DNA from 2 places in the Pseudomonas sp. PB103 genome. Region 1 is predicted to be linked to the other one. Evidence: predicted binding sites of a transcription regulator. Region 1 holds the regulator's gene; the other holds the start of a gene.
What was found. The regulator sigma-54, encoded in region 1, starts transcription at its own class of promoters, with help from an activator protein. The targets are predictions, from matches to a motif close to ANTGGCATNNANNTTGCTNT.
Positions count from the first base shown of each region.

Region 2: the regulator sigma-54 is predicted to act here: its motif matches at 8,740-8,759, upstream of glnA (type I glutamate--ammonia ligase).

Region 1 covers NZ_RWIL01000118.1:46,736-62,369, forward strand. The annotation lists gene EJA70_RS20950 (DUF4198 domain-containing protein) at 1-213, shown strand, start outside; gene hisC (histidinol-phosphate transaminase) at 333-1,385, opposite strand; gene hisD (histidinol dehydrogenase) at 1,389-2,726, opposite strand; gene hisG (ATP phosphoribosyltransferase) at 2,852-3,487, opposite strand; gene murA (UDP-N-acetylglucosamine 1-carboxyvinyltransferase) at 3,615-4,880, opposite strand; gene EJA70_RS20975 (BolA family protein) at 4,903-5,142, opposite strand; gene EJA70_RS20980 (lipid asymmetry maintenance protein MlaB) at 5,258-5,563, opposite strand; gene EJA70_RS20985 (phospholipid-binding protein MlaC) at 5,560-6,207, opposite strand; gene mlaD (outer membrane lipid asymmetry maintenance protein MlaD) at 6,219-6,686, opposite strand; gene mlaE (lipid asymmetry maintenance ABC transporter permease subunit MlaE) at 6,686-7,483, opposite strand; gene EJA70_RS21000 (ATP-binding cassette domain-containing protein) at 7,483-8,292, opposite strand; gene EJA70_RS21005 (KpsF/GutQ family sugar-phosphate isomerase) at 8,568-9,542, shown strand; gene EJA70_RS21010 (HAD family hydrolase) at 9,543-10,067, shown strand; gene lptC (LPS export ABC transporter periplasmic protein LptC) at 10,076-10,648, shown strand; gene lptA (lipopolysaccharide transport periplasmic protein LptA) at 10,635-11,180, shown strand; gene lptB (LPS export ABC transporter ATP-binding protein) at 11,180-11,905, shown strand; gene EJA70_RS21030 (RNA polymerase factor sigma-54) at 12,093-13,583, shown strand; gene hpf (ribosome hibernation-promoting factor, HPF/YfiA family) at 13,657-13,965, shown strand; gene ptsN (PTS IIA-like nitrogen regulatory protein PtsN) at 13,977-14,441, shown strand; gene rapZ (RNase adapter RapZ) at 14,444-15,301, shown strand; gene EJA70_RS21050 (HPr family phosphocarrier protein) at 15,317-15,592, shown strand.
Region 2 covers NZ_RWIL01000048.1:209-15,842, reverse strand. The annotation lists gene secB (protein-export chaperone SecB) at 1-217, shown strand, start outside; gene EJA70_RS08505 (tRNA (cytidine(34)-2'-O)-methyltransferase) at 383-838, opposite strand; gene EJA70_RS08500 (hypothetical protein) at 837-1,277, shown strand; gene ntrC (nitrogen regulation protein NR(I)) at 1,783-3,219, opposite strand; gene glnL (nitrogen regulation protein NR(II)) at 3,216-4,301, opposite strand; gene EJA70_RS08485 (DUF4124 domain-containing protein) at 4,533-5,156, opposite strand; gene EJA70_RS08480 (DUF4124 domain-containing protein) at 5,153-5,665, opposite strand; gene EJA70_RS08475 (hypothetical protein) at 5,766-7,109, opposite strand; gene glnA (type I glutamate--ammonia ligase) at 7,239-8,645, opposite strand; gene thiI (tRNA uracil 4-sulfurtransferase ThiI) at 8,974-10,428, shown strand; gene typA (translational GTPase TypA) at 10,568-12,388, shown strand; gene EJA70_RS08455 (YkgJ family cysteine cluster protein) at 12,608-13,045, opposite strand; gene EJA70_RS08450 (glycogen/starch/alpha-glucan phosphorylase) at 13,306-15,634, shown strand, end outside.

The DNA.
Region 1 (15,634 bases):
GCCGGGGTGAAGTTGATTGGCGACTATCGCAGTGCGCCGAACACCCTGAGCACCGAGACCGACAAGGATGGCCGCGCGCGGGTGCTGGTGCGAAATGAAGGGTTGAATGTGATTGCGGCGCAGGTTGAGGTGCCGGTCAAGGACAGTGCTGATGTGAACAGTCGTGGCTTGTTCAGCTCACTGACCTTCCTTGGCGAACCGCATCACGAGTAATCACCACAAATCCCCTGTAGGAGTGAGCCTGCTCGCGATTGCGGTGTGTCATTCAACTCACATGTTGAATGCTGAAACGCATCGCGAGCAGGCTCACTCCTACAGGGTGCAGCGGTGGTTTAAAGCTCGCCCAGGCCGTCGATCAGCGCCTGATTCTGCTCCGGCGTGCCAATCGAGATCCGCAGAAACTGCGCAATCCGCTCCTGCTTGAAGTGACGCACAATCACGCCCTGCTCGCGCAATTTCGCCGCCAGCCCCGCCGCATCATGCTGCGGATGCCGGGCGAAGATGAAGTTCGCCGCCGACGGCAGCACTTCAAAACCCTTGGCCTGCAACTGCGCGATCACCCACTCGCGGCTCTCGATCACCAGACGGCAGGTCTTGTCGAAATACTCGCGATCTTCGAACGCGGCAGCAGCACCGACAATCGCCAGACGATCCAGCGGATAAGAGTTGAAGCTGTTCTTGATTCGCTCCAGCGCCTCGATCAAGTCCGGATGCCCGACCGCCAGACCCACGCGCAAACCGGCCAGCGAGCGCGATTTGGACAGGGTCTGCGTCACCAGCAGGTTCGGATAACGATCGACCAGACTGATCGCCGTCTCGCCGCCGAAGTCGATATACGCCTCATCCACCACCACGACTGAATCCGGGCTGGCCTTGAGGATTTGTTCAACCGCGTCCAGCGCCAGCAGGCACCCGGTCGGGGCGTTCGGGTTAGGGAAAATAATCCCGCCGTTCGGCTTGGCGTAGTCGGCCGGGTCGATCTGGAACTGTGCGTCCAGCGGCACCGCATCAAACTTGATGCCGTACAACCCGCAGTAAACCGGATAGAAGCTGTAGCTGATGTCCGGGAACAGCAACGGCTGATCATGCTGCAACAAACCGTGGAAAATGTGCGCGAGCACTTCGTCCGAACCGTTACCGAGAAACACTTGATTGCTCTGTACGCCGTAGTAGTTGGCGACTGCAGTTTTCAGCAGATCGCTGTTCGGATCGGGGTACAAGCGCAGGTTGTCATTCAGCTCGACCTGCATGGCCGCCAAGGCTTTTGGCGATGGGCCGTACGGGTTTTCGTTGGTGTTGAGCTTGACCAGTTTGGTCAGCTTCGGCTGTTCGCCCGGCACGTATGGCACCAGATCCTTGACGAACGGGCTCCAGAATTTACTCATGCTTTATTCCCCCTGCCCTTGAAGAAAGTCTGCGTCTTTGATGCGGTATTCGGCGCTGCGCGCGTGAGCGCTCAGCGATTCGCCACGGGCCAGCACGGAGGCAGTTTTACCCAGCTCGGAGGCACCGGCCTCGGAGCAGAAGATGATCGACGAACGTTTCTGGAAGTCATACACGCCCAGCGGCGACGAAAACCGCGCGGTGCCGGAGGTCGGCAATACGTGGTTCGGGCCCGCGCAGTAGTCGCCCAGCGCTTCGGAAGTGTGACGGCCCATAAAGATCGCGCCGGCGTGGCGGATCTGCGGCAGCCAGGCTTGCGGATCAGCAACCGACAATTCCAGGTGCTCAGGGGCGATGCGGTTGGCGACTTCGATGGCTTGGGCCATGTCCTTCACGTGAATCAACGCACCACGGCCATTGATCGAGGTTTCGATGATGGTCGCGCGATCCATGGTCGGCAGCAGTTTGTCGATGCTGGCGGCGACCTTGTCGAGGAACTCGGCGTCCGGGCTGACCAGAATCGCCTGCGCGTCTTCGTCGTGCTCGGCTTGCGAGAACAGATCCATGGCGATCCAGTCCGGATCGGTCTGGCCGTCGCACACCACGAGGATTTCCGAAGGGCCGGCGATCATGTCGATGCCAACCTGACCGAACACGTGGCGCTTGGCCGTGGCGACATAAATGTTGCCCGGGCCAACCACTTTGTCGACTTTCGGCACGCTTTCGGTGCCATAAGCCAAGGCAGCAACGGCTTGCGCGCCGCCGATGGTGAACACGCGGTCGACGCCAGCGATGCACGCAGCCGCCAACACCAACTCGTTGATTTCACCGCGCGGGGTCGGCACGACCATGACCACTTCGGTCACGCCGGCGACTTTGGCCGGAATCGCGTTCATCAATACCGACGAAGGATACGACGCCTTGCCGCCCGGCACATACAGACCGGCGCGATCCAGGGGCGTGACCTTCTGGCCCAGCACGGTGCCGTCAGCCTCGGTGTAGCTCCAGGAATCCTGCTTCTGTTTTTCGTGGTAGCTGCGCACACGGGCGGCGGCTTTTTCCAGTGCTTCGCGCTGCGGCACGGTGATGCGCGTCAGCGCCAGTTCCAGGCGCTCGCGCGGCAGGATCAGGTCAGCCATCGAAGCGACTTCGAGGCCGTCGAACTTCTGGGTGAACTCGACCAGCGCCGCGTCACCGCGTTCGCGCACAGCCTTGATGATGTCCAGCACCCGCTGATTGACCGAGTCGTCAGACACACTTTCCCAGCTCAGCAGATGATCCAGATGATGCGCGAAATCCGGGTCAGCAGCGTTGAGTCGGCGAATTGCAGTCGTTGCGGTCATAGCGAGAGCCTCATAGGAATGGCAAAAAACTCAGGCGCCCGAAACTATCATTCGATCCGCTTAGGCACCTGAGAATTCTGGCTATGAGGCGGATAGACGGCGCGACCTGGGGTCGCGCAGGTAAATCAGCCGCGGTGTCGAGACTCCACTGCGTTGCGCAGGGTGTCGATCAACGCCTGGATTCGGGCGTGTTGCATTTTCATCGAAGCCTTGTTGACCACCAGGCGCGAGCTGATCGTGGCGATCAGTTCCTGAGGCTCCAGGCCGTTGGCGCGCAAAGTGTTGCCGGTGTCGACCACGTCGATGATCTTGTCCGCCAGACCGATCAGCGGCGCCAGTTCCATCGAGCCATAGAGCTTGATGATGTCGACCTGACGGCCCTGCTCAGCGTAGTAACGCTTGGCAACGTTGACGAACTTGGTCGCCACGCGCAGACGGCCCTTGGGCTCTGGCGCACCGATCTTGCCGGCGGTCATCAGCTTGCACTGGGCGATCTGCAGGTCCAGTGGCTCATAGAGACCCTGGCCGGTGTATTCCATCAGCACGTCTTTACCAGCGACGCCGAGGTCGGCCGCGCCATGCTCGACATAGGTCGGCACGTCAGTGGCGCGCACGATCAGCAGACGTACGTCTGGCTGAGTCGTAGGAATAATCAGCTTGCGGCTCTTGTCCGGATTCTCGGTCGGCACGATGCCCGCTTCAGCAAGAAGCGGCAGGGTGTCGTCAAGGATGCGGCCCTTGGACAGTGCGATGGTCAACATGGGAAACGTCAGTCCTTATCAAGGTACTCATGTCCGGTCGCAATCGGCGCCGGACACACATCGAGCCGGAAACCGGCTCGACTCAAAACGAATTCAACGGACACGTCCCTGTGTCCACATGCAGCTGTTAGCCCGGTACGCGACGGATCTTGGCGCCCAGCATCTGCAGTTTTTCTTCGATGCACTCGTAACCACGGTCGATGTGGTAGATGCGGTCGATCAGCGTGTCACCTTCGGCAACCAGTGCCGAGATCACCAGGCTGGCCGAAGCTCGCAGGTCGGTGGCCATGACTGGCGCGCCTTTCAGGACTTCAGTACCGGTGACGATGGCAGTGTTGCCTTCGACCTGGATCTTGGCGCCCATGCGGTGCAGTTCGTACACGTGCATGAAACGGTTTTCGAAGATCGTCTCGATCACCGCACCGGTGCCTTCGGCAATGGCGTTGAGCGAGATGAACTGCGCCTGCATGTCAGTCGGGAAAGCCGGGTACGGCGCGGTGCGCACGTTCACTGCCTTCGGACGCTTGCCGTGCATGTTCAGCTCGATCCAGTCTTCACCGCAGGTGATTTCTGCGCCGGCTTCACGGAGTTTTTCCAGAACGGCTTCGAGGATGGTCGGATCGGTGTCCTTGACCTTGACGCGGCCACCGGTCACGGCAGCAGCCACCAGGTAGGTGCCGGTTTCAATACGGTCAGGCATGACTTTGTAGAAGCACGAACCCAGACGCTCGACGCCATCAATGGTGATGGTGTCGGTGCCGGCGCCGGAAACCTTGGCGCCCATGGCGTTGAGGAAGTTCGCCAGGTCAACCACTTCAGGCTCGCGGGCGGCGTTCTGCAGCACGCTGCGGCCCTTGGCCAGAGCAGCGGCCATCATGATGTTCTCGGTACCGGTCACACTGACGGTATCGAAGAAGAAGCTTGCACCGCGCAGGCCACCTTCAGGCGCCTTGGCCTTGATGTAGCCGCCTTCGACGTCGATCACCGCGCCCATGGCTTCGAGACCACGGATGTGCAGGTCGACCGGACGCGAACCGATGGCGCAACCGCCAGGCAGTGCAACTTCGGCTTCACCGAAACGGGCAACCATCGGGCCCAGTACCAGGATCGACGCACGCATGGTTTTCACCAGTTCGTACGGGGCGATCAAGGTCTTGATGGTGCGCGGGTCGATTTCGACGCTGAGTTTCTCGTCGATCACCGGCTCAATGCCCATGCGACCGAACAGCTCGATCATGGTAGTGATGTCGTGCAGGTGCGGCAGGTTGCCAACGGTCACCGGGCCATCACACAGCAGGGTGGCAGCCAGGATCGGCAGGGCAGAGTTCTTTGCCCCGGAAATGCGGATCTCGCCATCAAGGCGAGCGCCACCGGTAATAATCAATTTATCCATAAGAATCTCGACGCCCTTAGGCTCAGGTGCGCTCGGCCCAGGCCGCGCTGCTGAAAAATTTCATAGTGACCGCATGGATGCTGCCATCGGTGATCCATGGGTTCAAATGGGCATAGACCTGCTGCTGACGCTTCACCGGGCTCAACGCCGCCAGTTCATCGCTAATCACGTTCAGCTGGAAATTGCAGCCTTCGCCCTCAACTTCTACCAACGTTCCGGGCAGCTTTCCTTCAAGGAAGCTCTTCACTTCTACGGCCTGCATGCTCAACCTCAATCGGCGCCCTGTGCGCACGGGTCGGACATCATACAAAAAAGCCCCGCGCCTGCGAACCCCGCATGGCAGGACTCTGACGGGGGGCTTCTTTATAGATGTGGGTTCAGGGGTGCGCCAACAGTTCGGTCAATTCACTGACCTGAGCAATTTCGCGCATGTCTTCGGGCATTGCGCGGATGCTGACAGCCTTGCCGGCCGCCTTGGCATCGCGCATGAAGCACAGCAGCAACGACAAGCCGACGCTACTGGACTTCTTCACCGCCGAGCAATCGATCACCAGCGATGCCGCTTTACTGGACTTGATCAGTGCCTGGCCTTCCTTGCGCAAGTCAGGGCCGGTGCGGTAATCCAGCACTCCGCTGAGCAGAAGCTCGTCGACATCACTCATACGAACTGCGGCCTCACTCATTGTGCTGGGTTCTTTTCGGTGGATTCCTTGGCCTTGGCCACTTCACCGGCCCAACCATTGATGGTCTTGTCCAGGTCGTTGCCATTACGCTGCATCGCGTCGGCGAACTGATCACGGAACAGCTTGCCGATGTTGATGCCGTTGATGATCACGTTGCGCAGTTTCCACTCGCCATTGATCTTCTCCAGCGTGTACTGCACAGGATAGATCGCGCCGTTGCTGCCCTTGACGGTCATGTTGACGCTGGTGCGATCACCCGACTCGTCCTTCGCCGGATCAACGGTAATGCCCTGGTTGTTGTACTCGAGCAAGGCGTTGCCGTAGAACTGGAACAGGCCTTTCTTGAAGTTTTCCTGGAAGGTCTGCATCTGCGCCGGCGTGGCCTTGCGCGAATACTTGACCGTCATGATGCTCTTGGAAATGCCTTCGGCGTCCACCACCGGCCCGACGATGCTGTTGAGCGCCGCGTAGAAATCAGTCGGATCCTGCTTGTATTTCTCTTTGTTGGCCGCCAGATCGGCCAGCAACCGGTTGGTTGTGTCCTGAACCAGATCGTGTGCCGAAGTCGCAGCCGCCACGGCGTTACCCATCAACGGCAAGGCCGCCAACAGCACCAACAGGCTGCGTCGCAAGATAGAGATCATTCAAAAGCTCCTCATTTGGCGTCTTTGCTAACGGTATTGAGCAGGAATTTACCGATCAGGTCTTCCAGTACCAGAGACGACTGCGTGTCGTGGATGGTTCCGCCATCCTTCAGCGGTTTGTCTTCCCCACCGACGCTGATACCGATGTACTTCTCGCCCAGCAGACCAGCGGTCAGGATAGACGCTGTGGAGTCGGTTGGCAGGTTGTCGACCTTTTTATCCACTTGCAGGGTGACCCGACCGGTGAAGCTGTCGCGATCCAGATCGATCGCCGTGACCTTGCCGATGGTCACACCGGCCATGGTCACTTTGGCTCTGACCGTCAAACCGGCGATATTGTCGAAGTAGGCATAAAGTTTATAGGTGTCAGTGGTCGACGTCGGAGACAGGCCACTGACCCGCAACGCAAGCAGCAACAAAGCCAGGATCCCTGCCAGCAGGAACAGGCCGACACCGATTTCCAGGGTGCGGTTTTGCATCAGAAATCTCCAAACATCAAAGCGGTCAGAATAAAGTCCAGGCCGAGCACTGCCAGCGAGGCAAACACCACGGTCTTGGTGGTGGCACGACTGATTCCCTCGGAAGTGGGCTCACAGTCATAGCCTTGGAATACGGCGATCCAGGTGACGACGAAGGCGAAAACGATGCTTTTGATGACACCGTTAAGCACATCACTGGTGAAGTTCACGCTGTTCTGCATGTTCGCCCAGTAGGAGCCTTCATACACGCCCAGCCAGTCGACAGCTACCCACGAACCGCCCCAGATGCCTACCACGCTGAAAATCATCGCCAGCACCGGCAGGGAAATGAAACCGGCCCACAGGCGCGGGGCAATGATGTACTTGAGCGGGTCGACACCGATCATTTCCAGGCTGGAAAGCTGTTCAGTCGACTTCATGTTGCCGATTTCGGCGGTCAGCGCCGAACCGGCACGCCCGGCGAACAGCAACGCCGTCACCACCGGCCCCAGTTCACGCAGCAAGGTCAGGGCCACCATCTGCCCTACCGCCTGCTCCGAACCGTAGCTCGACAGAATGCTGAAACCCTGCAACGCCAGGACCATGCCGATGAAAATGCCGGAGACGACAATAATCACCAGCGACATCACGCCGACCGAATGCAGTTGCTTGACCAGCAGGCCGAAGCCACCGCTGATGCCACCACGCCCCAGCAAGGCATGAAACAGGAACAGCGTGGCCCGACCGAACACCGCAACGGCATCGATCGCCGCTTCGCCAAACCGGCGAACGCGTTCTATTAATGAAATTCTGCGCATCAGCGCTTCCCCAGAAGATCTGCGCGGTAATCCGTCGCTGGAAAATGGTACGGCACCGGGCCATCGGGATTGCCGGTCATGAACTGACGGATACGCGGCTCGTCCGAGTTCATCAGTTCATCCGGTGTGCCCTGCCCCAACACCTGACCATCACCGACGACATAAATGTAGTCGGCAATGCTCGCGGTTTCGGCCAGATCGTGGGAGACCACGATACTGGTGATCCCCAGCGCATCGTTGAGCAGACGGATCAGGCGCACCAGCACGCCCATGGCGATCGGGTCCTGGCCGACGAACGGTTCGTCGTACATGAGAATCTGCGGATCGAGCGCAATCGCCCGGGCCAGCGCGACACGACGTTTCATGCCGCCGGACAGTTCGTCAGGCATCAATTCGATGGCGCCACGCAGACCGACTGCCTGCAATTTGAGCAGGACGATGTCGCGGATCATTTCTTCCGGCAATTGGGTATGAACGCGCAGGGGGAAAGCGACGTTCTCGAAGACATCGAGATCGGTGAACAGCGCGCCGCTCTGAAACAGCACACCCATGTGCTTGCGCGCATCGAACAGATCGCTGCGCGACAGCTTCGGCAGGTTCTGACCGTTGACCCAGACTTCGCCGCTGGTGGGACGCAACTGCGCGCCCATCAACCGCAGCAGCGTGGTCTTGCCACACCCGGAAGGCCCCATGATGCCGGTGACCTTGCCGCGCGGGATGCGAATATCGACGTTATTGAAAATGCTGCGCGCACCGCGCTTGAAGGAGACTCCCTTCAGCTCGACCGCGTAGGCGTTATCGGCACTCATCTAAACTCCTTGCGATGCAGCCTCTCACTCGGACGCCAGGCTTTCTTGGGAAAGCACATACATCCCGGGCAGGCCGAACTGGCGGCGAACTATATCACTGCAACCGCCAAGCGCCCAAGGCTTGTGCCGGCGCATGTTCAGTGATTTGACAGGCCCGCAGCAGGTTTTCGAAGCATTTGGTAACGAGGAATGACAAAGCGCGACGATCTTGCGTGAGGCTTTGCAACATAACCGCTATAATCGCCGCCTTTTCATCGGGCTATACGATTTCTGACATGAGCCAATCCAGCGACCTGATTCAATCGGCACAACGCACCATCCAACTCGAAGTGGAAGCCGTACAAGGCTTGTTGCCCCATATCGACGCCGATTTCGTCCGTGCTTGCGAGATGATTCTGGCCAGCAAAGGCCGTGTGGTCGTGGTCGGCATGGGCAAATCCGGGCACGTCGGCAACAAGATTGCCGCGACCCTGGCCAGCACCGGCACCCCGGCTTTTTTCGTTCACCCGGCCGAAGCCAGTCATGGCGACATGGGCATGATCACCCGCGACGACGTGATCCTGGCCCTCTCCAACTCTGGCTCGACCAACGAAATCGTCACCCTGCTGCCACTGATCAAGCGCCTGGGCATCCAGCTGATCAGCGTCACCGGTAACCCGCAATCGCCGCTGGCCAAGGCAGCCGAAGTCAATCTCAACGTTCACGTCGAGCATGAGGCTTGCCCGTTGAATCTGGCACCGACCTCGTCGACCACCGCAGCCCTGGTCATGGGCGATGCCCTGGCCGTGGCATTGCTCGAAGCGCGTGGTTTCACCGCTGAAGATTTCGCGTTTTCGCATCCGGGCGGGGCCCTCGGCCGCCGCCTGTTGCTGAAAGTTGAAAACGTCATGCACGCCGGGCAAGAGCTGCCGCAGGTGCAGCGCGGTACCCTTTTGAAGGACGCGTTGATGGAAATGACCCGCAAGGGCCTGGGCATGACGGCGATCCTTGAAGCCGACGGCAAACTGGCCGGGATCTTTACCGACGGCGATTTGCGCCGCACCCTTGATCGCAGCATCGATATCCGCAGCGCCACCATCGACCAGGTAATGACGGCCCACGGCAAGACCGCCCGGCCCGAGATGCTTGCCGCCGAGGCCCTGAAAATCATGGAAGACCACCGAATCAACGCACTGGTAGTTGTCGACGAGGACGATCGCCCGATTGGCGCCTTCAACCTTTCCGATCTGCTGCGCGCAGGAGTCATGTAAATGAGCAACGATCTGCTGCAACGCGGCAAAGCGATCAAACTGGCGGTGTTCGACGTCGACGGGGTCCTCACCGACGGGCGCCTGTATTTCCTCGAAGACGGCAGCGAATTCAAGACCTTCAACACCCTTGATGGCCAAGGCATCAAGATGCTGATGAATGCGGGCGTACAAACTGCCATTATCAGCGGCCGCAAGACACCGGTGGTTGAGCGTCGGGCGAAAAACCTGGGTATCCCGCATCTTTTTCAGGGGCGCGAAGACAAATTGGTCGTTCTCGACGGTCTACTTGAACAACTGGGCCTAAGCTATGAACAGGTCGCCTACCTCGGTGACGACCTGCCTGACCTGCCGGTGATCCGCCGCGTGGGCCTGGGGATGGCGGTCGCCAACGCTGCCGATTTCGTCCGCGAACACGCCCATGGCGTAACCCGCGCCCGTGGCGGCGAAGGCGCCGCCCGCGAATTCTGCGAATTGATCCTGCGTGCGCAGGGCAGCCTTGATGCCGCCAATGCCGCGTACTTGTGAGTCAAACCATGTTTAGCAAAAAATTTCGCAACTTCCTGCTGTTCGGTTGCATCGCGGCGCTTTTCGCCGCGGTCGGCTACTGGAACATCAGCCCGGAACGCTTCCTCGACAAGCCGCAGGTCACGTCGACCGAAAGCCCGATCGACTGGTATGCAACCAACACACACACCCTGCAATACCTGCCGGACGGCAAAGTGCAATATGAAATGACGTCCGAGAAAGCCGAGCACGTCAAGGCGACCGACATCACGCTGGTCACCAAACCTGATCTGAACATGTACCGCGGCACGGATTTCCCGTGGCACGTGACCAGTGAACGCGGCGAAGTGAACTCGGGTGGCACCCAGGTTGAATTGATCGACTCGGTGCGCATCAAGCGCACCGACGAAAAGAAGCGCGATCTGCTGGTCACCTCCACTCGCATGACGGTGTTCCCGCAGGAGCAATATGCGCAGACCGAGCAACCCGTTAGAATCGACGGCGCTGGCGGTGTATCGACTGGCGTTGGAATGAAAGCGTATCTGAAGGACAGCAGGATACACCTGCTATCGAACGTAAGAGGACAGTATGAGGCTCGTTAAAACCCTCCCTATTTTGCTCAGTCTGGGCGCAGCACTGGGAAGCGTGAGCGCCTGGGCTCTGCCGAACGATCAAGAGCAGCCAATCCGCATTCAGGCCGACGATGCCCAACTGGACGACAAGAACGGCGTTGCTACCTATAAAGGTGACGTGATCATCACCCAGGGTTCGATGAAGGTCACCGGCAATACCGTGACCATCACCCGTACCCCGACCGGTGATATCGACGTGGTGACCTCGGTCGGCAACCTCGCCTACTTCGAACAGCTGCAGACCGCTGGCGACACCAAGCCTGTACAGGGCTGGGGCGTGACGATCCAGTACCACGCCGCGCAAAACCGCGTTGTGCTGATCGACAAGGCCAAGGTTGTCGACAAAGACAACAACACCACTCAGGGCGAGAAGATCGTCTATGACACGGTGAAAAAACTTGCCAGCGCCGGTCGCGCTACCGGCAGCAAGGTCACCGAGGCGCGTCCGCGCATCGACATGGTGATCCAGCCGAAGAAGAAAACCGAAGAGAAAACCCAGTAATGGCAACTCTGAAAGCTCAGCACCTGGCCAAGGCCTATAAAAGCCGCCAGGTCGTGCGTGACGTCAGCCTGTCGATCGACAGCGGCCAGATCGTCGGCCTGCTCGGCCCCAACGGCGCCGGCAAGACCACGTGCTTCTACATGATCGTCGGCCTGGTGCAGGCCGATCAGGGCCGCGTACTGATCGATGATCTGGACGTCAGCCACCAGCCGATGCACGGTCGTGCCAAGGCTGGTATCGGCTATCTGCCGCAAGAAGCGTCGATCTTCCGCAAACTGTCGGTCGCCGACAACATCATGGCCATCCTCGAAACCCGTCAGGAACTCGACAAGGCCGGTCGTCGCAAGGAGCTGGAAAGCCTGCTGCAGGAATTCCACATCAGCCACATCCGCGACAACCTCGGCATGAGCCTGTCGGGTGGTGAACGCCGCCGCGTGGAAATTGCCCGCGCGCTGGCCACCGCGCCGAAATTCATCCTGCTCGACGAACCGTTTGCCGGTGTCGACCCGATCTCGGTCGGCGATATCAAGCAGATCATCCACCATCTCAAGGCCAAGGGCATCGGTGTACTGATCACCGACCATAACGTGCGTGAGACGCTGGATATCTGCGAAACCGCGTACATCGTCAACGACGGTCAACTGATCGCCGAAGGTGACGCCGAAACCATCCTGGCCAACGATCTGGTCAAGGAAGTGTATCTGGGTCACGAGTTCCGCCTGTAAGCGCTACAGCATCCTGGTGATTCGCGAGGGTGCTGTATCGATGAAGCAGCTTTTTATACGCTTTAATTGTTACAGCGCTCTAGGCAAACACTTCAGTTTCAGGCATATAATTTGCTTAAGTTTGGCGCTTCGGCGCCCTGTAGTGGATGGCGCATAGCGCCGGCGAATAAGGTGTTAAGCCCCTGCCATGAAACCATCGCTAGTCTTGAGAATGGGCCAGCAGCTGACGATGACACCGCAGCTGCAACAGGCCATCCGTCTGCTCCAATTGTCGACCCTGGATCTGCAACAGGAAATCCAGGAGGCGCTGGAATCCAATCCGATGCTCGAACGCCAGGAAGAAGGCGAAGACTTCGACAATTCCGACCCCTTGGCCGACAACGCTGAACAGAAGCCCACCGAGATCCAGGAACCTTCCTACCAGGAAACCGCGCCGACCGTCGACAACCTCGAAGACGGCGATTGGAGCGAACGCATTCCCAACGAATTGCCGGTCGACACCGCTTGGGAAGATGTCTATCAGACCAGCGCCAGCAGCCTGCCCAGCAGCGACGATGACGAGTGGGATTTCACCACCCGCACCTCCGTTGGCGAAAGCCTGCAAAGCCACCTGTTGTGGCAACTGAACCTCGCCCCGATGTCCGACACCGATCGCCTGATCGCCGTGACCCTGATCGATTGCATCAACAATCAGGGCTATCTGGACGAAACCCTCGAAGAAATCCTCGAAGCGTTCGATCCGGAACTGGACATCGAGCTGGACGAGATTGAAGCCGTCCTGCACCGCATCCAGCAATTCGAACCGGCCGGTATCGGTGCGCGCAACCTTGGCGAATGCCTGTTGCTGCAATTGCGCCAGTTGTCGGCCAAGACGCCATGGCTGGCAGAAGCCAAGCGTCTGGTCACGGACTACATCGACCTGCTTGGCAGCCGCGATTACAGCCAGTTGATGCGCCGCATGAAACTCAAGGAAGACGAGTTGCGCCAGGTCATCGAGCTGGTGCAGAGCCTCAATCCGCGTCCGGGTTCGCAGATCGAATCCACTGAGGCCGAGTACGTTGTACCTGACGTGATCGTGCGCAAGGACAACGAGCGCTGGCTGGTCGAGCTGAATCAGGAATCGGTGCCACGCCTGCGCGTCAATGCGCAATACGCCGGATTCGTCCGTCGCGCCGACACCAGCGCCGACAACACCTTCATGCGCAATCAGTTGCAGGAAGCGCGCTGGTTCATCAAGAGCCTGCAGAGCCGCAATGAAACCCTGATGAAAGTTGCCACCCAGATCGTCGAGCATCAGCGCGGTTTTCTGGAGTACGGCGACGAAGCCATGAAACCGCTGGTCTTGCACGACATTGCCGAAGCGGTGGGCATGCATGAATCAACGATTTCCCGGGTGACCACACAGAAATTCATGCATACCCCGCGCGGTATTTATGAGCTGAAATACTTTTTCTCAAGCCATGTCAGCACCTCCGAAGGCGGCGAATGCTCGTCCACGGCGATTCGCGCGATCATCAAAAAACTGGTTGCCGCGGAAAATCAGAAAAAGCCGTTGAGTGACAGCAAGATCGCTGGTTTACTGGAGGCACAAGGCATTCAGGTGGCTCGCCGCACCGTCGCCAAGTACCGCGAATCCTTAGGGATCGCGCCTTCGAGCGAACGCAAGCGGTTGATGTAAGCCACGTTACAGCGTTCCAGTGGCAGGCTATCCAGCCTGCCGCTTTATGCACTGGCAACGAAGGAGAAGCTGTATGCAAGTCAACATCAGTGGACACCAACTGGAAGTGACCCAACCTCTGCGTTCCTATATCGAGGAAAAACTCCAACGACTGGAGCGCCATTTCGACAAGATCACCAACGTGCAGGTCACGATGTGCGTCGAAAAGCTGAAGCAGAAAATCGAAGCCACCTTGCATATACCCGGCAGCGAAGTGGTCGCCAACGCGGAACATACCGATATGTACGCGGCGATCGACGCCTTGACCGACAAGCTGGATAAACAACTCAAAAAGCATAAGGAAAAGACCCAGAGCCTGCTCCAGGGCGCGACCGGTCGATAACCCCCCACCCCATGATCCGACTTGAAAGTATCCTGACCCCCGGCCGTTCCCTCGTGAACGTGCCGGGCGGCAGTAAAAAGAAAGCCCTCGAACAAATTGCCAACCTGATCGCCCGCGAAGTGCCGGATCTGGAGATGCAAGATGTCTTCGAGGCTCTGATTGCCCGTGAAAAACTCGGTTCTACCGGTTTTGGCAACGGCATCGCCATTCCTCACTGCCGCCTCAAAGGCTGCGAAACGCCCATCAGTGCGTTGATGCACCTTCAAGCCCCCATCGATTTCGACGCCATTGACGGCGCGCCGGTTGACCTGCTGTTTGTCTTGCTGGTCCCGGAAGCCGCTACCGATGCGCACCTGGAGTTGCTGCGTCAGATCGCCAGCATGCTCGACCGCAAGGACGTGCGTGACAAATTGCGCAGCGCCGCGAGCAACGAAGCCTTGTACCAGGTCGTTCTGGACGAGCAAAACGGGCAGTAATCATGCGCTTGATCATCGTCAGCGGCCGTTCCGGCTCGGGTAAAAGTACCGCCCTTGATGTCCTTGAGGACAACGGTTACTACTGCATCGACAATCTGCCGGCAGGCTTGCTGCCAGAGCTGGCCGAGCGCGCATTGATCCATACGGAGCTTGCGCAACCGCTGGTTGCCGTGTCGATTGACGCGCGCAACCTGCCGAGCCACCTGAGCCGCTTTCCCGAACTGCTGGAAGATGCCCGCAGCAAGCATATTCAATGTGATGTGCTTTATCTTGATGCCGATGAAGAAACCCTGCTCAAGCGTTTCTCCGAAACTCGCCGCCGCCACCCGCTGAGCAATGCCAACCGGTCGCTGGCCGAAGCGATTCACGATGAAACTGCCCTGCTCGGCCCGATCGCCGATCTCGCCGACCTGAAGATCAACACCACCAATCTGAACCTGTACCAGTTGCGCGACACTATCAAGCTGCGCTTGCTGAATCAGCCGGAGCCGGGCACGGCATTTCTGGTCGAGTCATTCGGTTTCAAGCGCGGCATGCCGGTGGATGCGGACCTGGTGTTCGACGTACGCTGCCTGCCCAACCCGTACTGGAAGCCGGAGCTGCGCGAGCAGTCCGGTCTCGATGCCCCCGTGGCCGAGTACCTGGAGGCGCAGCCTGAGGTTGAAGAAATGTTCCAGGACATCTTCACCTACCTGCACAAGTGGCTGCCACGTTTTGCCGCGAGCAACCGTGCCTACGTGACCATTGCCATTGGCTGCACCGGCGGGCATCACCGCTCCGTCTACCTGACTGAACGCCTGGGTCAGGCCCTGCAGAAAACCCTGAAGAACGTCCAGGTTCGCCACCGCGACCTCACTTAAAGGATTCACACCGCGATGCCTGCTCTGGAAATCGAAATCATCAACAAACTGGGCCTGCATGCCCGCGCATCGGCCAAGTTTGTTGGAGTGGCCGGGCAGTATCCGGATTGCACGATCAGAGTGGGTCGCACGCCTGAGACCACGGTTGACGGCAAAAGCATCATGGCGATGATGATGCTGGCGGCTGGCAAGGGCACCAAAATCTATCTGAGTACTGAAGGGCATCAGGAACAGGAAGCACTGGATGCGTTGGTGACGTTGATCAACAACTACTTCGATGAAGGTGGCTGACAGCCAACATCAAAAGATCGCAGCCTGCGGCAGCTCCTACAG
Region 2 (15,634 bases), on a different contig from region 1:
CTTCCTGATTAAAAACCTCGACGCGGCTTCGATGAGCCACACCCTGGGTGCGTTCTGCCCGAACATCCTGTTCCCGTACGCACGCGAAACCCTGGACAGCCTGGTGACCCGCGGTTCGTTCCCAGCGCTGATGCTGGCGCCGGTGAACTTCGACGCCCTGTACGCGCAAGAATTGCAGCGCATGCAGGAAAGCGGCGAGACGCCAACCGTTCAATAAACGGTCCTGGCTACAACGAAAAAAGCGCCGTAACAGGCGCTTTTTTCTTGGCTGATCGTTCCCACGCTCCGCGTGGGAATGCCTCTGGGGACGCTCCGCGTCCAGTGACGCGGAGCGTCACGGGCTGCATTCCCACGCAGAGCGTGGGAACGATCAGGTGTGTAGTTATTTGAAGTCGTTCTGGCGCCAGGCTTCGTACACGGCGACCGCGACGGTGTTGGACAGGTTCAGGCTGCGGCAGCCTTCACGCATGGGCAGGCGCAGGCGCTGTTCAGCGGGCAGGGCGTCGAGCACTTCCGGCGGCAAGCCACGGCTTTCCGGGCCGAAAATGAACGCATCGCCCGGGACAAACGCCGCATCATGAAACGGTCGCGAGCCCTTGGTGGTGAACGCAAACACCCGAGGGTTACCGATGCTTGCCAGGCAACTGGCGAGATCGGCGTGACGTTGCAGAGTGGCATATTCGTGGTAATCGAGACCGGCACGGCGCAAGCGCTTGTCGTCCATCTCGAAGCCCAGCGGTTCGATCAAATGCAGGTGGCAGCCGCTGTTGGCGCACAGCCTGATAACGTTGCCGGTATTCGGCGGAATTTCTGGTTGAAAAAGGATGACGTGAAACATGCACGGCTCCGAAGGTAAAGATGAGCGGCATTCTACGCCGCCTGTGGACAACCGTTCGAAACTATTCCCGCGTGTGATCGCTTCGCTGGCGATTGTCGGCGTGATGATCGGCTTGATGATTGGCCGCCTGACCACGCCGGATCCGACAGTGTTGCAGCAGATCGAGATGACTGACGGCGGTTTGCTGGTGTGGTTCAACAACGAGCCGAAGCTGCATGGCGAAGTCATCGATGGCACGGTGGCGCTGTTGTTCCAGGCTGAGGGGCCGGCGCAGAAGGGCCAGCTCAAGCTCAACGGCAAAGACGTCAATTGGCGGACGCGAGCGAGTGACGGTGGGTTGTTGCTGACGGTGCTGGCGGCGCGGCCGCTGCAGGGTGACTGGGCCGGCAGTGCGGTCGATGACCGCTGGCGCCTGGAGATTCATCTGAGGGAGCAATAAAAGCGGGAATCCCTGACCTGCCTGTATCAGGGTTCCCAAAACGGGATGGACTTCGCGTGACGCGTCGGTCCGGTGTAAAGAGGGAACCCCCGGCCTGCCTGTACCAAGAGCCCCAAAAGGATGGGCTCGCCGCGTTGCGGTGTGAGCCCGATGTAAAGAGGGGAATCCCCGGCCTGCCTGTACCAAGGTCCCCGAAACGGGTGGTGAAACGAATCACCTGTGAGAGGTATTGCAGGGGGCGTGCCAGGTTTTAATTTGTTGAAACAAAAAAGCTGATGAGAAACGCGAAAGCCCCGGAATTCGGGGCTTTCGTGGTTTTGGGCGGTTGTTTTTCGAGTTCTGTTTGGGTTTTTTTTGATCCGGTTGTTATGCCCGATTGCGGGTCGTCGTGCCTTTTGGCGGTGCACGCAAACAAAAAGATCGCAGCCTGCGGCAGCTCCTACATGGGTTCAATGTAGGAGCTGCCGCAGGCTGCGATCTTTTCGCGGACGACTAGAGTGCCGAGTTAACCCTCATCCCCCTCATCATCATCCGCACCATCAACCTTCATCCCCAACTCCTTGATCTTGCGCGTCAGGGTATTACGCCCCCAACCCAGCAACACCGCCGCATCACGCCGACGTCCGGCCGTGTGCTTCAGCGCCGTCTCGATCATGATCCGCTCAAACGCCGGCACCGCGCTGTCGAGCAAGCTCGACTGGCCACGCGCCAAGGCTTGGTCGGCCCACTGGCGCAGCGCCTGCTCCCAGTTGGTCACCGGTGCCGAGTCCTGCGGCAGGTTGAGCAGCTCTGGCGGCAGGTCGCTGATGTGTACTTCGCGTCCGGACGCCATTACGGTGATCCAGCGGCAGGTATTCTCCAGCTGGCGCACGTTGCCGCCCCACGGCAGGTTCTTCAGGTATTCCTCGGTCTCGCTTTTCAGCAGCTTCGGCTCGACCGCCAGTTCCTGCGCGGCGCGGCTGAGGAAATGCTTGGCCAGGGTCGGAATGTCTTCGCGACGGTCCGACAGGCGCGGGATGTGGATGCGGATCACATTGAGGCGATGGAACAAGTCCTCACGGAATTTGCCGGCGTGCACCAGGGTTTCCAGGTTCTGGTGCGTCGCGGCGATGATGCGCACATCGACCTTGACCGGCACATGCCCGCCAACGCGATAGAACTCGCCATCCGCCAGAACCCGTAGCAAACGGGTTTGCGTATCCGCCGGCATGTCACCGATTTCATCGAGGAACAGCGTGCCGCCGTCAGCCTGCTCAAAACGCCCGCGACGCAGATTCGCCGCGCCGGTGAACGCGCCTTTCTCATGGCCGAACAGCTCGGACTCCATCAGATCCTTGGGGATCGCCGCCATGTTCAGCGCAATAAACGGCGAGGCCGCGCGTGGGCTGTGGCGGTGCAGGGCGTGGGCGACCAGTTCTTTACCAGTACCCGATTCACCGTTGATCAACACGGTGATGTTGGAGTGGCTCAAGCGCCCGATGGCGCGAAACACTTCCTGCATCGCCGGCGCTTCGCCGATGATTTCCGGGGTGCGGGTCAGCGCCGGTACAACTTCCAGGCCTTGCTGTTCTTGCGCGTGCTGGTTGGCACGTTTGACCAGCGACACCGCTTCATCAACGTCGAACGGCTTGGGCAAGTATTCGAAAGCGCCGCCCTGATAGGAGGCGACAGCGCTGTCCAGATCGGAGTGAGCGGTCATGATGATGACCGGCAACCGTGGGTGCTGCTCGCGAATCCGTGCCAACAAGTCCAGGCCGCTGGCACCCGGCATACGAATGTCGGAAATGATCACGTCAGGCTGCTGACGGGCCAGGCGACTCATCACGCCATCAGCGCTGTCGAAGCTCTGCGTGGTCATGCCTTCCTGCTGCAAGGCCTTTTCCAGCACCCAACGGATAGAACGGTCGTCATCGACGATCCACACGGTTTCACTACGGCTCATGTCGATGTGGCTCCTTGTTCCAGTGGCAGAAAGATCGAGAAGGTGGTGTGGCCTGGATGGCTGTCACACTCGATCAGGCCCTGGTGCTGGCTGATGATGTTCTGGGTAATGGCCAGGCCGAGCCCGGTACCGTCCGGGCGTCCGCTGACCATGGGAAAGAAAATGGTTTCCTGAAGTTCCGCGGGGATCCCGGGGCCGTTGTCGATGATCTCGATCTTGGTCACCAGGCGATGGCGGACGTGGCCGATGGTGAACTGGCGCATGGCCCGGGTACGCAGGCTGATGCGGCCCAGGCGCAGCTCGTTCTGGCTGCTGATTGCCTGCATCGCGTTGCGCACGATGTTCAACACGGCCTGAATCATTTGCTCGCGGTCGATCAACACGTCGGGAATGCTTGGGTCGTAATCGCGCACCAAGGTGATGCAGCCCTGACTTTCGGCCTCGACCAGATGGCCGACGCGTTCCAGTACCTCGTGAATGTTGCACATTGCCAACGACGGCAGCTTGTTCGAACCGAGCATGCGATCGACCAGATTGCGCAGGCGATCGGCCTCTTCAATGATTACGTTGGTGTAATCGCGCAGGCTGTCTTCCGGCAGTTCGCGGGCCAGCAATTGCGCGGCGCCACGGATGCCGCCCAGCGGGTTCTTGATCTCGTGGGCGAGGCCGCGCACCAGCATTTTGCTGGTTTCCTGTTTGGAGATTTGCGCCTCTTCCTTGGTGATCCGCAGCAAGCGGTCACGCGGGTGGACTTCCAGCAGGAGCATGGTCGCGCCATTACTGAGGATCGGCGTCACCGCGTAATCCACGGTCAACGTCTGGCCGGTGAGGGCGGTGAGCATCGCTTCGCGTTTGGTGAACGGATGCGCCTGTTCCACGGCTTGGCGCAGGGAATTCAGCGCCTCGGTAGATTCGGTGAACAGCTCGCTGATGAACTGCCCATGGCTGCGCTGCCCGCTGATGGCGAGCAGCATCTCCGCCGCCGGGTTCATGTACTCGAGGCGCAATTCGGCGTCGAGCAGGATGGTGGCGGTGGTCAGGTTGTCGAGCAGCAAACGGTGGATTGCGTCGCTAATGGTCATCGGAGCCTCTTTTGGGGGCGGAGCGTGCGCAACAAGCAAGCGTCGGTATCGGGAAAATGCAAAAACCAAACCAAGGCTCTGAAAAGAAGCGTTCGACGCCTGAAACGGGCGTTTGACGCTCGTTTGCGTGGCATTCGGCCGGCGCGAACGGGAAGTTTCGAACCAAAATGGGTTGGAATATGAGTACGGTGCAGCCTATTGCACCAATATAGTGCGCAAAGCTGAACGGCGTTAGAAGAAACGCAGGAAGGGGTTTTTCGGCTCTTCGGGTTTGTCTTTGAGCGGACATTCCGGGCGAACCCCGTAATCGTCGGCAACGCACGGTTTGACCTGGCGTTTCTGCGCGAGGGAGATGCGCAGCATGTGGAAGGGTTGGTTAGCGGTGCGCTCGACCGTCCGCCCTTCGGCGTCGAGGATTTCCACCGAAAGGTTGTGGCTGCCACGATCGATATTGCTCAGCGGGAAGACTGGCGTCAGGCCGGGCTCGCCAGTGGCCTGACCATCCAGCAACAGCCGATAACGATGCCCTTTTTGCAGGCCCGGTTCGCTGGTGACGCTGACGATGACTTCGCCGGCGCTGCTGCGAATCGTGGCATCGGGTTCGGGCACCAGAATGCGCAGCATGTCGTAGTGGAACGGCGGTTGTTCCGGGGATTTCTTCGCCGTGGTGATCGGCGCGGCGGCCGTTGGATTGGCCGACATGCGATTGCTGGTGGCGATGGGCACACGCTTGGCATTGCCGCGTGGCTGGTCGGTATAAACGCGATTGCCCTGCGCATCGACGTAGGTAAAGACCTCTGCCGAGGCTTGCAACGTCATCATGGCCAAAGCGGCGATCAGCCACGCGCGAATCATGGCTTGTGTACTCGCTGCACAGTGAAGGCCACGGGCGGGCTTTGCTGAACGATTGTTTGCCCGTCGATGACCTGGACGGCCAGTCGATGCTCACCCCGGTCAACATTCACCAACTGCAGGATTGGCACGTTGCTCGGCTGACCGTACGGTTCATCGTCGAGCACCAGCCGTAATTGATGCGGCGCCTGCAGACGCGGTTTGATCAGCACATTGACAGTGAAGGTGCCGTTGTTGGCGCGCAAGGCTTCTTCAGTGGGCAGGCCGGCGAGTTCAAGAATGTCGTAGGCGTTGCGCGCAGGTTCACGAGTGTCGGGCTCAGGCGCGGCCGGTGCGCTCGGCGCTTGCGGCTCGACCCGATTGAGCGGCGGCAATTCCACCGGTTGCGCCTGCACGCCGTCCGGCGAGTGATCGCTGTACACCGTGTGGCCGTTGGCGTCGGTGTACTTGTAGATCTGCGCCGCGACGGGCAGGGCGATCACCAGTAGGAGAAATAGAAAACCACGACCCATGGATGCAACCGATCAGCAGTGAGATTGGCTTGCAGCATAGGCCAGAGGCAGCGGTAAGCCCAACCGCCTCAACATCAGCTCACACAAATGGCCCCGGGCCCTATCGTGAGGCGCCTGCCGCAAGCACGCTCTCGCGACTGCCGGACAGGACGCCCGTCTTGTAATGCTCGATGTAGGTCAACACACCATTGGCGTCGAAATCGCGCAGCTCGCCTTCTTTTTTGCCGGCGACGAAGTTCACGGTTTGAGTGTGTCCGTTGTCAGTCTTGAGTGTCCACGGGCCGCTTTGCAGATCATTCGTGTAGTCGCCGTTTCCTGCTTTGGTTTCCCATGGGCCTTGGCGTTTATCGTCGACATAATTGCCGCGCTCGGTCTTGCCGGCGATGGTCAGTTCGCTCGGGCCGTTGAGTTGACCATGGACATAGGTCTGGAATCCGGTGGCGACCCATTCCATCTCGTCGTAGTTGGAAAGCTGCCAGCGGCCGTCGCGCAAATCATTGTGGTACTCGCCGTCCAGCGTCTGCCCGTCCTGGTAAATGCTCCATTGTCCCTCCCGTTTACCCTCTGCAAAGTGACCGGACGCCGAATATTTCTCGTCTTTGGAAATAGACCACGGGCCGATACGTACGCCCTGCTTGTAGGCACCTTTGGCCGAGATCGATCCGGAGTCATAAGACACCGATTGGCCGTCCTCGCTGCCGGTGAATTTCAGCGGAGCGGTTTCCCAGGCAATACGTCTGACCTGATAGTTGTAGAGCGTGCGGTTACCCTCGACGAGGGTGCCATCGAGCCAACGCCAGAAGGTAACAGTGAGAAACCGACCGTCTTTTTCCTGATAGGTTTTCTTGTAGAAGTACGGTTCGTCGTCCGGTGTGGGATTGCTCAGAGGGTCGTAGTACTGGCCGTAATAGCTCACCAGTGTTCCTTGGCTGAAATCGAGTTGGTCGAACTCCGGTACGCCGGACTCTTCATAGTAGAAGCGATAGTTCAGCGGGGTGTTTCGGCTCAGTGCTTTCTTGATGGTCAGGGCATCGAGGTGTTTCTGGCCTGCGGTAATGCGATCCAGCGCTGGCTGCAGACGCGTGACGCGGCTGTAGAGGTGATCGTTGTCGTTGTACTTGTAGGCGTAGATTCGGTATTGCTCGTTCTGCCGGAACAGCACAAAGCGGGTCGGATCCTCACTGTCGAGCGACATGAGGAAAACCGATTCGATGGTCGCCTGGCCGAAATCGTCAAGCAAACGGGGTTCGGCATTGGGCATATTGCAAATGCAGTAATAACCTTTGACGCCCCCCGCTTCCTTGATGAACGCCAGCGTCGCCGAGCTTTCCTGCAAACCCTCGATCAGCGGATGCGCCAGGGTTTTGTTTTCATAGAACGCTGCCGCTCCGGCCGTTTGGCAGGCGAGGCTGGCCGTCAGGGCGATGGCCCATAACCACTTCATGCGAATCCCTTCGTCAAGGCGCCGGTAACGGGCGCTGAGGCGGCGGATTATCCATGGATGCGCGCGCACAAAAAAGGCCTCCCGAAGGAGGCCTCTTTTTGTCACGCCGCGTAGCGCGGCGCTACCGGATCAGCAGCTGTAGTACAGCTCATATTCCAGTGGGTGTACGAAGGTGCGAACCTTGATTTCTTCTTCCGATTTCAGCGCGATGTAAGCGTCGATGAAGTCGTCGGAGAATACGCCGCCCTTGGTCAGGAACGCGCGGCCCTTGTCCAGCTCTTCCAGGGCTTCTTTCAGGCTGCCGCAAACTTGTGGGATCTCTTTCGCCTCTTCAGGCGGCAAGTCGTACAGGTTTTTGTCAGCAGCGTCGCCTGGGTGGATCTTGTTCTGGATGCCGTCCAGACCGGCCATCAGCAGTGCAGCGAAGGCCAGGTACGGGTTGGCAGCCGGATCCGGGAAACGTGCTTCGATACGGCGGGCTTTCGGGCTCGACACGTAAGGAATACGGATCGAAGCGGAACGGTTGCGAGCCGAGTAGGCCAGCATTACCGGAGCTTCGAAGCCTGGCACCAGACGCTTGTAGGAGTTGGTCGCCGGGTTGGTGAAGCCGTTCAGGGCCTTACCGTGCTTGATGATGCCGCCGATGAAGTACAGAGCGGTATCGGACAGGCCGGCATAGCCTTCACCTGCGAAGGTGTTCTTGCCGTCTTTCCAGATCGACATGTGTACGTGCATGCCCGAACCGTTGTCGCCGTACAGTGGCTTCGGCATGAAGGTCGCGGTGCGGCCGTAGGCGTCAGCAACGTTGTGCACAACGTACTTCAGGGTTTGGGTTTCGTCGGCTTTCTTCACCAGGGTGTTGAACTTGACGCCGATTTCGTTCTGGCCGGCAGTCGCCACTTCGTGGTGGTGAACTTCGACGGTCAGGCCCATTTCTTCCAGTGCGTTGCACATGGAGGTACGGATTTCGTGGTCGTGGTCGAACGGTGGAACCGGGAAGTAGCCGCCTTTGACGCCTGGACGGTGACCCTTGTTGCCGCCTTCGATGTCCTGGTCGGACATCCACGAACCTTGCTCGGAGTAGATCTTGAACATCGAGCCGGAAATGTCCGACTTGAATTTCACCGAGTCAAAGATGAAGAATTCTGGCTCAGGACCGGCGAACACGGTGTCACCGATACCGGTGGCTTTCAGGTGTTCTTCGGCGCGCTTGGCGATCGCACGTGGGTCGCGATCGTAGCCTTGCATGCTCGAAGGTTCGATGATGTCGCACACCAGGATCAGGGTGGCGTCTTCGGTGAACGGGTCGAGAACGGCAGTTTCGTCAACCGGCATCAGGATCATGTCGGAGGCTTCGATGCCTTTCCAGCCAGCAATGGAGGAACCGTCGAACATTTTGCCGACTTCGAAGAAGTCGTCGTCCAAAGCATCGCGGGCCGGCATGGTCACGTGGTGCTGAGTACCTTTGGTGTCCGTGAAGCGCAGATCAATCCACTTGACGTCATGATCTTTGATGAGTTGAACCGTCTTCGACATATGTCCTCCGGGTGGCTTCGGGCTTGGTAGTGGATGCCCTTGAATTTGGTTGATGCCGGCGCGAATACTCTGCCAAGGCAACCTGCCTCACAAGGGAGCAAATTGCATGCCAGTGCCCCAGCATGGGTTTTTTGCCCCAAATTCACGCTTATTAAGGTGCTGCGCGCCTGAAAGTGGAAAATCTCGCCCTCTAATGTAGCGTTATAAATCGAAAATGACCCGTTTTGGTGCATGCTAAACCTTCTGCACATTAACTGGTTAAACCTTGAGCAATTTCCGCTATAATCCGCGCCCCCCTTTTTCGGCTGGCCGTTCGCGCGCTGTTTTCATGAAACTAATCGTAAAAGTCTTCCCCGAGATCACCATCAAAAGCCGACCTGTCCGGACGAAATTCATCCGCCAGTTGGCCAAGAACATCCGCACCGTGCTCCGCGACCTGGACCCGGCCGTGGTGGTGAACGGTGTGTGGGACAATCTCGAGCTGGAAACCCGCATTACCGACGCCAAAGCCTTGAAAGAGATGGGTGAGCGCCTGACCTGCATGCCGGGCATCGCGCACTTTTTGCAGATCGACGAGTACCCGCTGGGCGACTTCGACGACATCACCGAGAAGTGCAAAGAGCACTACGGCGCGGCGCTGGCCGGGAAGATTTTCTCGGTGCGCTGCAAGCGTGCCGGCAAGCACACCTTCAGCTCGATGGACGTCGAAAAATACGTCGGCAGCAAGCTGCGCCGTGAGTGCGGTGCCGCCGGAATCGACCTGAAAGCGCCGGAAATCGAAGTCCGTATCGAAGTTCGCGACAAACGGTTGTTTGTGATTCACAGCCAGCACAACGGCATCGGCGGCTATCCGCTCGGTGCGTTGGAGCAGACGCTGGTATTGATGTCCGGCGGCTTTGACTCGACCGTTGCGGCCTACCAGATCATTCGTCGCGGCCTGATGACCCACTTCTGTTTCTTCAATCTGGGCGGTCGTGCCCATGAATTGGGCGTGATGGAAGTCGCGCATTTCATCTGGAAGAAGTACGGCAGCTCGCAACGCGTGCTATTTGTCAGTGTTCCGTTCGAAGAAGTGTTGGGCGAAATTCTCGGCAAAGTCGATAACAGTCATATGGGCGTCGTATTGAAGCGTATGATGTTGCGCGCGGCCTCCAACATCGCCGACCGCCTGCAGATCGAGGCGCTGGTCACTGGCGAGGCGATCTCCCAGGTGTCGAGCCAGACGCTGCCGAACCTGTCGGTGATCGACTGCGTGACCGACAAACTGGTCCTGCGTCCGCTGATCGTGGCGCACAAGCAGGACATCATCGACACGGCCAACGAGATCGGCACCGCCGATTTTGCCCGGCACATGCCGGAATACTGTGGGGTCATTTCGGTCAACCCGAAGACCGCCGCCAAACGCGGTCGCGTTGAACACGAAGAGAAAGAATTCGACATGGCGGTGCTCGAGCGTGCGCTCGAAAACGCCAAACTGGTGCCGATCGATCGCGTGATCGACGAATTGGGCCAGGACGTACAGATTGAAGAAGTCAGCGAAGCATTGGCCGGCCAGATCGTGATCGACATCCGTCACCCGGATGCCGCCGAGGATGAGCCGCTGGAACTCGCTGGCGTAGAAGTACAGACGATGCCGTTCTACGCAGTGAACGCTCGTTTCAAGGAGCTGGATCCGACTCGCCAGTACCTGCTGTATTGCGACAAAGGCGTGATGAGTCGCCTGCATGCTCACCATTTGCTCAGTGAGGGGCATGCCAATGTGCGCGTTTATCGACCGAGCTAAGTGCCCGGGGCTGTTTGCCTGTGGCCTGCGTCACCGGCCCCCCGACACCGCCGTCAAGCTGTAACGGCCATGCCGGACACTACTGCTAATCGCTGCCAAGACTTGTCAGCAAACCGAATCCTCTGATCGAGATACACAAGTGATCGAAAATCTACGTAACATCGCCATCATTGCCCACGTTGACCATGGTAAAACCACCCTGGTAGACAAACTCCTGCGTCAATCCGGCACTCTGGAGCGCAACGAGCTCAACGACGAGCGCGTGATGGACTCCAACGACCAGGAAAAAGAGCGCGGTATTACCATTCTGGCGAAAAACACCGCCATCAACTGGAACGGCTACCACATCAACATCGTGGACACCCCGGGCCACGCCGACTTCGGCGGCGAAGTTGAACGCGTAATGTCGATGGTTGACTCCGTTCTGCTGCTGGTTGACGCTCAAGACGGCCCTATGCCGCAAACCCGTTTCGTGACCAAGAAGGCTTTCGAAGCCGGCCTGCGTCCGATCGTGGTAATCAACAAGGTTGACCGTCCAGGCGCGCGTCCGGACTGGGTTCTGGACCAGATCTTCGACCTGTTCGACAACCTCGGTGCTACCGAAGAACAACTGGACTTCCAGGTTGTTTACGCTTCGGCCCTGAACGGCATTGCCGGTCTGGATCACACCGCCATGGCGGAAGACATGACCCCGCTGTACCAAGCGGTAGTCGACCACGTTCCGCCTCCGGCCGTTGACCGTGACGGCGCGTTCCAGATGCAGATCTCCGCTCTGGATTACAACAGCTTCCTGGGTGTTATCGGCGTTGGCCGTATCGCTCGTGGTCGCGTCAAGCCGAACACCCCGGTTGTGGCGATCGGTGCCGACGGCAAGCGCCGTAACGGCCGTATCCTGAAACTGATGGGTCACCACGGTCTGCACCGCATCGACGTTGAAGAAGCTGCAGCAGGCGACATCGTGTGCATCAGCGGTATGGACTCGCTGTTCATCTCCGACACCCTGTGCCACCCGGACACCGTCGAGGCGATGAAGCCTCTGACCGTTGACGAGCCAACCGTTTCGATGACCTTCCAGGTAAACGACTCGCCATTCTGCGGTAAAGAAGGCAAGTTCGTGACGTCCCGTAACATCAAGGACCGTCTGGACAAAGAGCTGCTGTACAACGTTGCACTGCGCGTTGAAGAAGGCGACTCCGCTGACAAGTTCAAGGTTTCCGGCCGTGGTGAGCTGCACCTCTCGGTACTGATCGAAACCATGCGTCGCGAAGGCTTCGAGCTGGCCCTGGGCCGTCCTGAAGTGATCATTCGTGAAGTTGACGGCGTCAAGCAAGAGCCGTTCGAAAACGTCACCATCGACATCCCTGAAGAAGCGCAGGGCAAGGTGATGGAAGAGATGGGTCTGCGTAAGGGCGACCTGAGCAACATGGTTCCTGATGGCAAGGGCCGTGTTCGTCTGGAATACAACATCCCTGCTCGCGGTCTGATCGGTTTCCGTAACCAGTTCCTGACCCTGACCAACGGTGCTGGCATCCTGACCTCGATCTTCGATCGCTACGACACTGTCAAGTCGGGCCACATGTCCGGCCGTCAGAACGGCGTTCTGGTTTCGGTTGAAACCGGTAAGGCACTGACCTACTCGCTGGAAACCCTGCAGGCTCGTGGCAAGCTGTTCGTAGAACACGGTCAAGAGATCTACAACGGTCAAATCGTTGGTCAGAACAGCCGCGACAACGACCTGGGCGTTAACCCTACCAAGGGCAAGAAGCTCGACAACATGCGTGCTTCGGGTAAAGACGAAACCATCGCTCTGGTTCCACCAGTGAAGTTCACTCTGGAACAGGCTCTGGAATACATCCAGGAAGACGAGCTGTGCGAAGTTACTCCTAAGTCCATCCGTCTTCGCAAGAAGATCCTGGACGAAAGCGAGCGTACCCGCGCTGCCAAGAAAGCCAAGAACTGAGTCATTAGTTCAGGCTGAATGAAAACGCCCCCGGTCGCGAGACCGGGGGCGTTTTTGTTTGTCTGGGGTTCAGGCGGTATTGGTGCTGGCCCCATCGCTGGCAAGCCAGCTCCCACAGGGTTTTGGGTCGTATATAAAATATGTGTACGACCACAATCATTGTGGGAGCTGGCTTGCCAGCGAAGGCGGCCGATCAGCCGCTGAAAATCTCAGGGCCGATCAAAACTTCTCGATGGCGCGGAAATTCTGCTCGCGCACCACTTCCTTCGGCTTGTACGCGCAATACCCCGGACGCGGCCCGATCTTCGGGTGATTGCGGCAGGTATCCGGGCGCTTGTCATAAATGGTGCACAGGCGGCTCTTACGATCCAGGTAGTAGCAATCGTTGTTGCTCATGCGCTGCAGGGTGAAGATGCCGGACTTCTGGTTGAAGCGCTCGACCAGGCCTTCCTTTTGCAGACGCTTGGCGATGTTCTTCGGCGGGTCACCGAGTTCGAACTCGTCGACCACACCGATGCGCACCAGATCCTTGATCTTCACCTCAACCGGCAGCGTGCAGCAGCTGGACACGCAGGAACCGCACATCGGGGCTGAGTATTTTGCCCACGTATCGAGACGATCGATCTCGGCGGCGGCAATCAGGTTGGGCTTCATCATCGGGAGTTACCAGGCGTGTGTGCATCAGGGCGCGCGATCATACCGGGACTGGTGGATTTTTGAACAACCTTTCGCCAGATTTTTTCTGCGTGCAGGCACATTGCCGGACAATTCGGCACGGCCCCTGCATTCATTAGCTCATCCGCCAGGGTAATGCCGGGCCATCTCACAGTCTCAGGAAATACTGCCGAACCAGAGCCTCGACCGTCGGTCAGACCGTCTAGGCTCAGACAATTCCCCGCTCGCTCGAGGTCCCATTGATGACTCAAGAACCACTAGTTCGCGAAGCAGAGGTGGCCGCATTCCGCGACGCCGTCCTGACCAAACTCACCTACGCGGTGGGCAAAGACCCCGATCACGCCTTCGACCATGACTGGTTCGAAGCCATCGCATTGGCTGCGCGTGATCACATGGTCGAACACTGGATGGACCACACCCGGCAGATCTACCGCAAAGGCCAGAAACGGGTGTACTACCTCTCGCTGGAATTCCTCATCGGCCGTTTGCTCTACGACAGCCTGAGTAACCTCGGCCTGCTCGATGTCGCCCGTGAAGCGTTGACCGAACTCGGCGTTGATCTGGAGCGCATCCGCCTGCTGGAGCCCGATGCGGCGCTCGGCAACGGCGGCCTCGGTCGTCTGGCGGCGTGCTTCATGGAAAGCATGTCGACCCTCGGCATCGCCGGCCACGGTTACGGCATTCGTTATGAGCACGGCTTGTTCCGCCAGGCCATCGTCGATGGCTGGCAACAGGAGCAGACCGAGCACTGGCTGGACTTTGGCAACCCGTGGGAGTTCGAACGGCCAGAGGTCGTCTACTCCATCGGCTTCGGCGGCAGCGTCGAAACCGTCACCGATGCTTCTGGAAAATTCAAACAAGTCTGGTCGCCGGCAGAAACCGTCCGCGCGATCGCTTACGACACGCCGGTGGTTGGCTGGCGCGGGGCAAGCGTCAACACGCTGCGCCTGTGGCGTGCCCGCGCCATGGAAGATTTGCACCTTGAGCGCTTCAACGCCGGTGACCACTTGGGCGCCGTCGCCGAAGTGGCGCGCGCCGAGAGTATCTCCCGCGTGCTTTACCCGGCGGACAGCACCGAAGCGGGGCAAGAGCTGCGCCTGCGTCAGGAATATTTCTTCGTCGCCGCCTCGTTGCAGGATCTGCTGCGCCGTCACCGCAACATGCATACCTCGGTGCTGACCCTCGGCGATCACGCCGCGATCCAGCTCAACGACACCCACCCATCGATTGCCGTTGCCGAACTGATGCGCCAACTGGTCGACGTCTACGACGTCGCGTGGGATGCCGCGTGGCAAGTCACCGTCGACACGTTGTCTTACACCAACCACACGCTGCTGCCGGAAGCACTGGAAACGTGGCCGGTGGGCCTGATGGAGCGAATGCTGCCACGGCACATGCAGATCATTTACCTGATCAACGCCCAGCACATCGATTCGCTGCGCGCCAAAGGCATTCACGATTTCGACGTGCTCCGTGCCGTGTCGCTGATCGAAGAAGACAACGGTCGCCGGGTGCGCATGGGCAACCTCGCGTTCCTCGGTTCGCACAGCGTCAATGGCGTGTCCGGGTTGCACACGCAATTGATGCGTAAAACCGTGTTCGCCGAACTGCACAAACTCTATCCGGAGCGGATCAACAACAAAACCAACGGCATTACTTTCCGCCGCTGGCTGTATCAGGCCAACTCGGAACTGACCTCGATGCTGGTCGACGCATTGGGCCCGGATCTGCTGGATAACGCGGAAGAGCGCTTGCTCGATCTTGAACCGTTCGCCGAGAAGCCCGCGTTCCGCAAAGCCTTCGCCGAACAACGCCTGCACAGCAAAAAAGCGCTGGCTTATCTGATTCATGAACGCTTGGGCATTGCCGTCAATCCGGCGGCGATGTTCGACGTGCAGGTCAAACGGATCCACGAATACAAACGCCAGTTGCTCAACCTGCTGCACACCGTGGCGTTGTATCAGGCGATTCGCGCCGAGCCGGAAGTCGACTGGGTGCCACGGGTGAAAATCTTTGCCGGTAAAGCGGCGGCGAGTTATCACCAAGCGAAACTGATCATCAAGCTGACCAACGATATCGCGCGGGTGGTGAATAACGACCCGACTGTGCGCGGCTTGTTGAAGGTAGTGTTCCTGCCCAACTACAACGTCAGCCTGGCGGAGAGCATTATTCCGGCGGCGGACTTGTCCGAGCAGATCTCCACTGCCGGTTTCGAGGCCTCGGGCACCAGTAACATGAAGTTCGGCCTCAACGGCGCGCTGACCATCGGTACCCTCGACGGCGCCAACGTGGAAATGTGCGAGCGCATTGGTGCCGAGCACATGTTTATCTTCGGCCTCAGCGCTCAACAGGTGGAAGCGCGCAAACAGAACCACGAGTTCAGCGCCTTGCCGGACATCGCTGCGTCGCATCGTCTGAACGATGTGCTGCAAGCGATCCGCAGTGGGGTGTTCTCGCCGGATGACACCTCGCGCTACACCGGGTTGATCGATTCGCTGGTGGATTACGACCGCTTCCTGGTCTGCGCCGACTTCGACTCGTACTGGGAAGCACAGAAACGCGTTGAAGCGC